2 regions of the Paenibacillus residui genome follow, and region 1 is predicted to be linked to the other one. Evidence: riboswitches for the same ligand, from Rfam matches in the RefSeq annotation. Region 1 holds a riboswitch; the other holds the start of a gene.

Evidence for each region. A riboswitch is a leader RNA that binds a small molecule or an ion and turns the genes downstream of it on or off. The one in region 1 is predicted to bind S-adenosylmethionine.
Region 2: another riboswitch for S-adenosylmethionine. It lies ahead of metA (homoserine O-acetyltransferase MetA); the one in region 1 lies ahead of ACFQ03_RS07310 (methionine ABC transporter ATP-binding protein).

The regions. Positions count from the first base shown of each region.
Region 1 covers NZ_JBHTIU010000027.1:40,854-46,149, reverse strand. Annotated here, with positions in the region: gene ACFQ03_RS07325 (MMPL family transporter) at 1-1,166, shown strand, start outside; gene ACFQ03_RS07320 (MarR family winged helix-turn-helix transcriptional regulator) at 1,281-1,760, shown strand; gene ACFQ03_RS07315 (MBL fold metallo-hydrolase) at 1,792-2,655, shown strand; SAM riboswitch class I at 2,903-3,023, shown strand; gene ACFQ03_RS07310 (methionine ABC transporter ATP-binding protein) at 3,097-4,113, shown strand; gene ACFQ03_RS07305 (methionine ABC transporter permease) at 4,100-4,759, shown strand; gene ACFQ03_RS07300 (MetQ/NlpA family ABC transporter substrate-binding protein) at 4,796-5,296, shown strand, end outside.
Region 2 covers NZ_JBHTIU010000107.1:50,233-55,528, reverse strand. Annotated here, with positions in the region: gene ACFQ03_RS25015 (trans-sulfuration enzyme family protein) at 1-451, opposite strand, end outside; gene ACFQ03_RS25010 (aminotransferase class I/II-fold pyridoxal phosphate-dependent enzyme) at 448-1,626, opposite strand; gene metA (homoserine O-acetyltransferase MetA) at 1,879-2,808, opposite strand; SAM riboswitch class I at 2,945-3,061, opposite strand; gene ACFQ03_RS25000 (HRDC domain-containing protein) at 3,309-4,292, opposite strand; gene ACFQ03_RS24995 (MDR/zinc-dependent alcohol dehydrogenase-like family protein) at 4,441-5,296, opposite strand, start outside.

The DNA of each region.
Region 1 (5,296 bases):
TGGCAGGAGGACGGCTGCAGGCGGAAGGCCGAGGGCGCCGGATTGTCCGGAGCAGCTTATGGGCCGCTCTATCCGCTTATGTCATGCGGCGGCCGGTCCTAATGGGTACGCTGGCCTCTGTGGCTCTTCTTGTCTGTCTCCTGCCCCTCGCCCGGATGGAAATGACCGTTCCCGATGCCACCTCTTTGCCCCGTCATTACGAATCCCGTCAAACTGCGGAGCGGTTCGCCGCATATTTTTCCCCTCCCACTGTCTCGCAAGTGTATATGGTAGCGGAAGCCGGACAAATTCACCCGGACCGAAACGATTGGCTGGCCGTCTATGATCTGGCGGAGCGATTGCGGCTCAGCCCCGGCGTATTAAGAGTCGAAACTGTCTTCGACCGGCTTTCCTTGACCCCTGGGCAGCTTCATATGATTACTCAGAACGCCGAGTTGAAGAAAAGGTTCGGCCCGCTATTAGAGCCCTTCGTTCAAGGAAACCGCATGCTCATTGCCGTGACGTTGAATGGCGGCCCTTCCTCCAAGACAGCCATCGATTGGGCCCGAAAATGGGGGGCGGAGGAGGAGCTGTCATCCCGTCTCTCCATCCAGGTTGGCGGGGAGCCGAAATATCAGCAGGAGGTCTATGATGAAATCAGGACCAAGCTTAAATATGTTTTCTTATTTGTATTCGGGTCCAACTTCCTTGTTCTGTTTCTCGCTTTCCGCTCCTTGTGGATACCGCTCAAAACGATTCTGATGAATCTGTTAAGCCTCGGAGCTTCCTTCGGCATTCTTGTATGGATATTCCAAGACGGCAGGTTCGGGTTGGAGCCGACCAGCATCGCCATCATGATACCGGTGTTTATTTTCGGCCTGACGTTCGGTATCAGCATGGATTACGGGGTGTTTCTGCTGTCGAGAATTTATGAAATCTATCTCCGGACTAAAGACAATGAACGCTCCGTACTGGAAGGATTGACAATCACCAGTAAAATAATTTCCTCTGCGGCGGCGATAATGATCGCAGTGACCGCTCCTTTCGCTTGGGGAGGGGTAGCGGGGGTTAAGCAGCTTGGCATAGGAATCGCTGCGGCCATCCTAATCGATGCCACTATTGTTCGCATGATGCTCGTCCCGTCTTTGATGAAGCTGCTCGGCCGATGGAACTGGTGGGCTCCCTAACGATAATTTTCGTGTATATTTGAATAAGAATTCGTAATTGGGCAGGTATAAATGGTTGACTTATATAGTTAAGTTTAATAAACTAAACTGCATAAACCTCTGGGAGGTGACAGGGTGGACGAGTATTTGAAAGTAATGGATCAAATTAATCAGTCCTTCGAACAGTTTCAGTCCTTGGTTTGGCAGAATACGAAGCAAGCGGAGCGTCTGAAGAGCTATCACCTGACACCGCAGCAGGAGCTGTTCATGTATTATATTATCCGCAATCAGCCGGTTACGGCGAACCAGATTGCCGCACATTTTCAAATTTCCAAAAGCGCGGTCAGTCAGGTGCTGCCGAAGCTGGAGGAAGGGCGGATGATTACGCGCCGGACGAATCCCGACAACCGAAGGGAGTCGTTCATCCGGCTGGGGGAGCGTGGAGAGGAATATGCCGCGCTGCTTCAATCGATTGACGAATGGCTCGTGCGCCGGTTTTATTCCAAGGTCCCGCTCGAGGATCTCCGGCAGGTGCTTGACGTTCTGCAGCGTCTGGTAGTTGCGTCCAGAGAGGACGCGGGAACGGCGCAATCCGGCAATGAAGCGGATAGCTAGCGATTAAGTCTAAGAGAGGGGAACTATTCTAATGAAGGAAAAGAAGCTCGAGCGTCTGACGGATGCCGTCTATTTTATGCCGCCTGAGGAGGAAACCGACCGGCCTGTTCTCGCCGCAATTTGCGGCCGGGAGCGGACATTGATTATGGATGCGGGAAATTCTGCGTCGCATGCCTCGCTTCTTTTGGAGGCGCTGGCGGAACGGCAAATCACGAAGCTTCACGCGGTTGTGCTAACCCATTGCCATTGGGATCATGTTTTCGGTGCGGATCGGCTTAATCTGCCGGTCATTGCCCATCTGCAGACGAAGCAGGCACTGGAGAATATGGCGAAGCTTTCATGGACGGACGAAGCTCTGGATGAGAGGGTGCGGGAAGGAAGTGAATTTCTCTTCTGTGCGGACATGATTAAGAAGGAATTCGCCCACAACCGCGATATCCTTATCCGGCTGCCGGATCAAACCTTCACCGATAAGCTGGACATCGATCTGGGCGGCGTCCGCTGTACCGTTGAACACGTAGGGGGAGACCACTCATCGGATTCCACCGTTATTTATGTGGCGGAGGAAGGCCGGGCAGGAGGAGTTCTGTTCTTGGGAGACTGTATGTACCCCGATCTTGGCGGAAAATATACGGTCCAGGCTGTTCTTGATCTATTGGAAAAGCTGGATCGGTATGACGCCGATTGTTATGTGCTGTCGCATGAAATGCCCTTATCCCGCAACGAGTACCTGGAATATAGCGGTTTGTTAAAGCTGCTGTGTTCTATTACGGTGGAAGCGGAAGGGGAGCTTCATCGAATCCTCCAAGAATATACCCGTCGGGTGGGGAAAGAGCCCGGGGAAATCGAGCTTGAAGCGATTCACTGCTTTGTTAACGGCTGGACTGCAAAATAATTGAAACTAAAAAGGGTTTAAGTATTGCATTGGCCTCAAATATATGCTATTTTTGTAAAAACATATATAACCAATCAACTTAGTATGGATTAGTTGTTCTTTTGTTGTGATGTGAAGCAAAATTTACCACGTTTTACTGCGTATGGATGAATCATGGCGATTTAGGAAAGAGGATTGACGAACGAAACCGGGATGGGGTATACTGAGGCTTGTATTTCTCAGGAACAACAAAACTGAATACGGCATTTTCTTATCCAGAGAGGCGGAGGGACAGGCCCTATGAAGCCCGGCAACCGATCGTGCGCGAGCAGCGTGCGGTGACAATGGTGCCAATTCCTTCAGAATCGAATGATTCTGGCAGATGAGAAAGGACGGTTTCGATTAGATCGGAAAGCCCTTTTTGCTCTGCATGAGGGCTTTTTCTTATATTGAGGTGAATCCATGATTGAATTGCGCCATGTGCAAAAACAATACCAAAGCGGTTCCCATACGACGTACGCTTTGCATGACATCGATTTGAGCATTGAGCAAGGGGAAATTTTCGGAATCATCGGGCATTCCGGTGCCGGGAAGAGCACCCTTCTCAGAAGTATAAATTTGCTGGAGCGTCCGACAGCCGGCTCCGTTGTCGTCGACGGAGTGGAGCTTACGGCACTTTCCACGAAGCAGCTGCAGGAGCAGCGGAGGCGGATCGGAATGATATTCCAGCATTTCAATCTCCTGTCCTCGGCAACCGTAGAGGAGAATGTCGCTTTCCCGCTTAAGCTGATCAAGACGCCGAAGGCGGAAGTGAACCAACGCGTGCGGGAGCTGTTGGAGCTGGTCGGCCTGACGGAGCAGAGCAGGAAATATCCGGCCCAATTGTCCGGAGGACAGAAGCAGAGAGTCGGCATCGCCCGGGCTCTGGCCACTAACCCGCATGTTCTGCTTTGCGATGAGGCAACTTCCGCCCTGGACCCGCAGACGACGAATTCGATCCTCAGTCTGCTGCTGGATATCAATCGCAAGCTAAGGATCACGATTGTCTTGATTACCCATGAGATGCATGTTATCCGTTCGATCTGCGACCGGGTGGCGGTCATCCATCAGGGCCGGATCATCGAACAGGGCCCTGTGGCAGAGGTCTTCCTGAAGCCTCGGCATGAAGTGACCAAACAGTTCATTGAGCAAGTAGCGGATAGCATCGATTTCCGGGACGAGAAGCTCTCTCCGGACTCCACGATTTTAAAGATCAATTTTCTTGGCGAATCTACTTACGAGCCAATTTTGTCCCGCGTGGTGCAGGAAACGGGCGTAACGTTCTCGATCCTGCAGGGAACGATTTCCCGGATGAAAAGTACCCCGTACGGGCAATTGGTTGTTAAGATTGAGGGGCCTCGGCAGGCCGCGGATGATACCGTAAGCTTGCTTATAGAACGCGGGCTGGATGTGGAGGTGTACGAGCATGGATTGGGCTAGTATCGATTGGGCCGAAATTGCCCGGGAGACGAAGCAGACGCTGATCATGCTGGGTCTATCCACTCTGTTCACGTTTATCATCGGCTTGCCGATGGGTATTCTGCTCTATTTGACAACCAAGGGAAATTTGCTGCAGAACCGGGCTGTCAATCTGATCACTTCCTTCATCGTTAACGTGCTGCGTTCCGTGCCATTTGTTGTCCTGATGGTTGCACTTATTCCGTTAACGAAGCTGATGGTCGGGACCTCTATGGGTGTCAAGGGAACGATACCTCCGCTTGTCATTGCGGCCGCTCCGTTCTTCGCCCGCCTCGTAGAGACCGCTCTGCGGGAAGTGGACCGCGGCGTTATAGAAGCTGCCCAATCCATGGGGGCGGGACGCGCCCAGATCGTCTTGCGGGTGCTGCTGCCGGAGTCGCTCCCGGGCCTGATTGCAGGGATCACCATCACCACCGTCACGCTGGTATCTTATACCGCCATGTCGGGCATGATCGGCGGTGGGGGGCTGGGGGATCTTGCCATCCGATATGGATATCAGCGCTTCCAGACGGAAGTCATGATCGCCACCGTACTTATATTAATTATTTTGGTGCAAGTTTTGCAGATGGTCGGGGATCGTCTCGTTCTCCGATTCATCCGCAAATAATGCAATAGATAAATTAAAGAAAAGGGGAGAAACCTAATGAAAAAACAGGTAGTACTTGCATTTCTTCTTATTATCGCTTTAGTCGCCTTTGCGGGCTGCGGACAGAAGAACGCGGCTCCTACGCCGTCGTCTTCTCCTTCTGCTTCGCCATCCGGCTCCCAAGGCTCCGAGCCTGCCGCCAAGGAGGTTACCTTGAAGGTGGGAGCATCTGCCGTGCCGCATGCCGAGCTTCTGAAGCTGGTTCAGGATAAGTTGAAAGAAGAAGGCGTCATTCTGGAAATTAAAGAGTTTACCGATTACGTTCAAGCGAACGTACAGGTAGATGAGAAACAATTGGATGTAAACTTTTTCCAACACCTTCCCTATATGGAGCAGTTCAATAAAGATAAAGGAACGAAGCTGGTGAGTGTAGGAAGCATTCATGTGGAGCCGTTCGGCGCCTACTCTCACAAGATTAAGTCCATTGACGAATTGCAGGATGGGGCCACGGTCGCCATTCCTAACGACCCTTCCAATGGAGGACGCGCTCTTGTGCTT
Region 2 (5,296 bases), on a different contig from region 1:
CTTTCGTGTTCGGACGCAATGCCGCCTTCACCTGGTCCAGATCGGTCATATCGACGAAGGTCGTCTCGATGTTCATGCGGTTCAATATCGTAGTCAGCAGCCGATAGGTTCCCCCGTATACGTCTTCTGTGCAAATAACATGATCGCCTGCCGACAGCATGAAAAATGCCGCGGATATGGCGGCCATTCCGGAAGAAAAGGCAAAACCCCTGCAGCCTCCTTCCAAAGCAGCTATATATTCCTCCAGAACCTGCCGTGTCGGATTGCCCGACCGGGAGTAATCGAACTCGGGAGGGTTGTGGATATCGAAATGATGGAATGTCGATGCCTGATAGATCGGGATGCTGGCCGCACCGGTCTGTTTGCAAAGCTCTGAGCCGAAATGAATCAATCGGGTAGCAAATTCAGGCTCCGCGGTCTTCTGCTTATCCGTTAAACGATCTTTATTCATGAATGCCTCTCTCCTTCTCCGGATTGCTCCTCTGCGGCCGCCGCTTCAAATGCCCGGGTCAAGTCCGCAATAAGATCATCGATATGCTCGATTCCGACAGAAAATCTCAGCAAACGGTCGTCCACGCCAACCCGGTTGCGGATCTCCTCCGGAATATCCCCGTGGGTCTGAACTGCGGGGAAGGTCATCAGCGACTCGACTCCGCCCAAGCTTTCGGCGAATGCGATTAACCGGATCGAACGCAGGATGGGATCGATATACCGGGCTTTCTTCACCTTAAAGGAGAGAATCCCTGTGTTTCCCGACGATTGTTTGTTCTGCAATTCATAATCGGGATGGCTCTCGAGGCCGGGATAATATACTTCATCGACCAAAGGATGCTCGCTCAGAAACTGTGCGATTCGCAGAGCATTGAATTGATGTCTCTCCATCCGCAGCGCGAGCGTCTTCATCCCCCTCATCAGCAGCCAGGAATCGTTCGGGCCGAGGACGGCGCCGATCGAATTTTGCAGGAAGCCGATTTTCTCGCTCAATTCCTTCCCTTTGGTTACGACCAATCCGGCCAGCACATCATTATGCCCGCCCAAGTACTTGGTGGCGCTGTGGATGACTATATCGGCCCCCAGCTCCAGCGGTCTTTGGAAAAAGGGGGTCAGCAAAGTATTGTCGACGATCACGAGCAGCCCGTTCCGTTTCGCCCATTCCGATACTCCCCGCAGATCCGTAATCATCATCAACGGATTGGTCGGCGTTTCGATCAATACCGCTTTCGTCTTCGGAGTCCGATATTTCTCCAGCTCGTCCATCCGATTGGTATCGACGTACGAGGCCGTGATGCCAAACCGGTTCAGCACTTGCTCGATCAGCCTGTAGGTTCCCCCATACAAGTCCAGCGACACAAGCAGATGATCCCCTTGTCCAAACAACGCAAAAATGGTCTGGAGCGCCGCCATACCGGAGCTGAAAGCAAAGCCGGCATCCCCGGATTCGAGATCGGCGATCGCCTCCTCCAGCACGGTGCGGGTCGGATTCTTGGTCCGGGAATAATCGAACCCGGTGCTTTCCCCCAGCCTTGGGTGCCGGAAGGCTGTAGCATTATAAATCGGGAAGCTGACGGCCCCCGTAACCGGCTCCGAGATCGAACCTATTTGAGCCAAACGACTTTCTATCTTCATAGCAAGATCCCCTTCCGCTTAAATTCATTTCATCGATATTGATGTAAAAAAATCCCAGTAATAATGTTGCGAAGATGATCGACTGTACTTCATGGGCGGGCCGTTATCGCTGCCTTCTTACGCCCCTGAACATGAGAACAGGCGGAACGCAAGTCCGCCTGACGCTGCTTCATCCTCATGACTGTGCTGCAGGATTGTGGCATCTGTAATTGCAGGATCGAAACTTGTATCTGCCGGAGCAGTAGAAGAGGCTCACTTCTTCAGTAATTTCGTCGTCTTCCAATCGTATGGAGTTTCCTGATAAACATAGTAATTCAACCAATTGGAAAACAACAAATTCGCATGGGCTCTCCATGTGACCATCGGAGGCTTGGTAGGGTCGTCATTCGGGTAATAATTTTTCGGAATTTCCATGTCCATACCTCTTTGGATATCCCGGTCATACTCCCATTTCAACGTGTTCTGGTCGTATTCCGAATGGCCCGTCACGAATATCTGTCTGCCGTCTTTCGTTGCCGTTATATACATTCCCGCTTCATCGGATACGGAAAGAATTTCAAGCTCCTCCACCCGTTCAATGTCTTCGAGGCTCACTTCCGTATGTCTCGATTGGGGGACATAGAATACCTCGTCGAATCCCCTCAGAAGCTTCACGTTAGGTTTACAAACCCTGTGCGGAAAAACACCGAAAACTTTACGGTCGAGCTTATATTTGGGAATACCGTAATGATGATACAAGCCGGCTTGGGAAGCCCAACAGATATGCAAGGTCGACGTTACGTTTTCTTTCGTCCAATCCATAATTTGACGCAGCTCTTCCCAATAATTGACTTCTTCAAACTCCAACTGCTCTACAGGAGCCCCGGTAATAATCATTCCGTCCAGCTGCTCGTGCTTGATGTCGTCGAATGTTTTGTAAAACATTTCCAGATGCTCCAATGATGTGTTCTTGGAGGTATGTGATTTCGGATGCAGAAGCACAAATTCCACCTGCAGGGGCGTATTGGCAAGCAGCCGCAAAATCTGGGTCTCCGTCGTTTCCTTGGTCGGCATCAGATTTAGAATCGCAATTTTTAAGGGACGAATGTCTTGGTGGAAAGCTTGCTGCTCTCCCATGACAAAGATGTTTTCCTGGCTTAAAATTTCTTTGGCGGGCAAATGATCAGGGATTTTGATCGGCATTGGGAACCCTCCTTGGTCGTAATTAGATCAAAGCTAACGGTAACACGAACGTGCTACTGCGAGAGGGGCTCTCCAACGTTTAAAAAGCCGCCCTTCTCTTATGAGAAAGGCGGCTTAACCAACGCGAGGTTGTCCTCTCTCATCTCTCAGAAGCGAAAGCTTCTGCAAGAATTAGCACCGTGCATTCCTGTCCATAGGAATGTCGGTTGCCGGGTATCATCGGGCCAGTCCCTCCACCTGCTCTTGATAAGAGTTTAAAATATTCATTATTCAGCACATTTGATATCTACTCTAGCTCAAAATAACTCCCCCGTCAAGAGGCGTCTTAACGGCAGCCGATCCTCTATTTCTATATCTGCCGCCCCGGAAATCCCGTTCGTTTCCTTCCCTTTCATACCCCGGGCATCGACTGCATAATGCGATTTTAACCTACCTTTAGCCTAATTGCCGATTCCGCATCCGCTTACTGCTGTATAAGCTCCTTCTTCCCTGCGGTTTCTTTATCCCGCATGTCTGCGGTATTTGAGACGGTACAGCCGGAGCCAATCATAGATCTGGCTAACATCCCTCTGCTTCAATTCGTCCTCGGAGTACAATTGCTGCACGACCGGCTTCAAATAGCGATGCCCGATATCCCGGAACAGCTTCTCCGCCTGTTTCTGTTCCGTCTTCGCTACAGCTTGCAGCTCCATCTCGATGAATGGCCCGACATCGTATCCGTCACGGTCCAATTCCTCCAGCAGAAGAATTAGCTCGCGACGCTCCATCGCCAGTTCGCTAGCGATCTGATCCAGCGTAACTCCTTTCTCCATGGCCTCCAGCAGCGCCCGTTTCGTCTCCCGCTTCTTCTCTCCCGCGGTTTCCTTCTTGCGGTACTGCTCCTCCAGCCATTGTTCAAATAATTCCGGATCCACCTTCTCCTTAACCCAATCCAATGGAAACGGGGTGCTTTGCGGCACTTGCTGCAGCAGCTCCAGCAAAGGCTGTCCGTAGCTCGCCAGCCTCTGCTCCCCGAAGCCCGGAATTTGCCTCAGTTCGTCCAGATTATGCGGAACAAAGACGCTCAGCATCTGCAGAATCCGGTTGGTGGCAATAATGAACGCCGACTTCCCCTCCTTCGCGGCCTGTTCTCTTCTCCACTGCCGCAAAGTGTTAAACAACTCCGACTGCAGGTTGGCTTCGCTGTAATAATGCAGCATCTGGGTGAAGCCGCCTCTCGGCGCCATTCGCCGGCCCAGATCGGTTCCCCGGATCAGGGGCACGAAGCCCTCCTTAAACTTGCCATCCAATCCTTCACGGAATCCTTGAAGCGCTTCGTCCCACATCATCCCTTCATACCAGACATCCCTTACGGCTTTCCCCTCTGCCTGCTCATTCCAGAACACAGACCATTCGCCATGCTCCTCATAGATGGATACGAGGGCTGTCCGCACCCGATTCTCCTCGGTCACCTTCTCCAAAGTGTTGCAAAAAATCAGATTCATTCCCTATTTCCTCCCTTGTTTGGAATTGCGGACAAACAAAAAAAGCACCCCTCTTATCATTCAATAAGAGAGGTGCTTCCTCTGCCGTCCAAATTTTATGCTATTTATCCATATTATACTATATTTTTAATAGATTGCAATCCCTGCTTTAAGGAACCAGAATAATTTTCAAGGAATCCTTGCCGCTCTTCATCATTTCGAAGCCGCGGAGATAATCTTCCAGAGGAAGCTTGTGGGTGACTACCCCTTCGGTCGGAAAATCGCCGTTCCGGATCCCCTCAATGACCAGCGGGTAGCAGTACGGGCCCAGATGGGAGCCGAGAACATCCAGCTCCTTACGGTCGCTGATGATGCTCCAATCGACCGTCACAGGATCCTTGAACACGCTGAATTCAACGAACCGTCCCAGCTTTCTGATCATGGACAGCCCTTGCTCAACCGACTTGGGATGGCCCGTAGCTTCGATATAAATATCGCATCCGTAGCCGTCGGTCATTTTCTTGATTTCCGATACGACATCCATCTTGGCAGGGTTCATTACGAGATCGGCGCCGAATTTTTTGGCCAGTTCCAACCGCTCATCCATCATATCCAGGACGACCAGCGTTTGCGCTCCCGCCTTCTTCGCTGCACCGACCATACCCAAACCCAACGTTCCGGCTCCGGCCAGCACTACGAAATCCCCCAGCTGGATTTGCGCCCTCTGTACCGCATGCAGGGAACAAGCATAGGGCTCGATCAGAATCGCCTGCTCAATCGGCAGCTCCTCAGGGACCTTGTAATTTAGAGCTTCCTTGGTAAATTTCATATATTCGGCCATTCCGCCGTTAACGTTGTTCTGGAAGCCGTACAGATCGTGCTTTTCACACATCCAGTACTGTCCGCGGTTGCAGAAACGGCAATCCCAGCAAGGAACAATTTGCTCCGATATGATCCGGTCGCCGACTTCGAAATTTTTCACCTTATCGCCTTTGGCCACGACCCGGGCGATAAACTCATGCCCC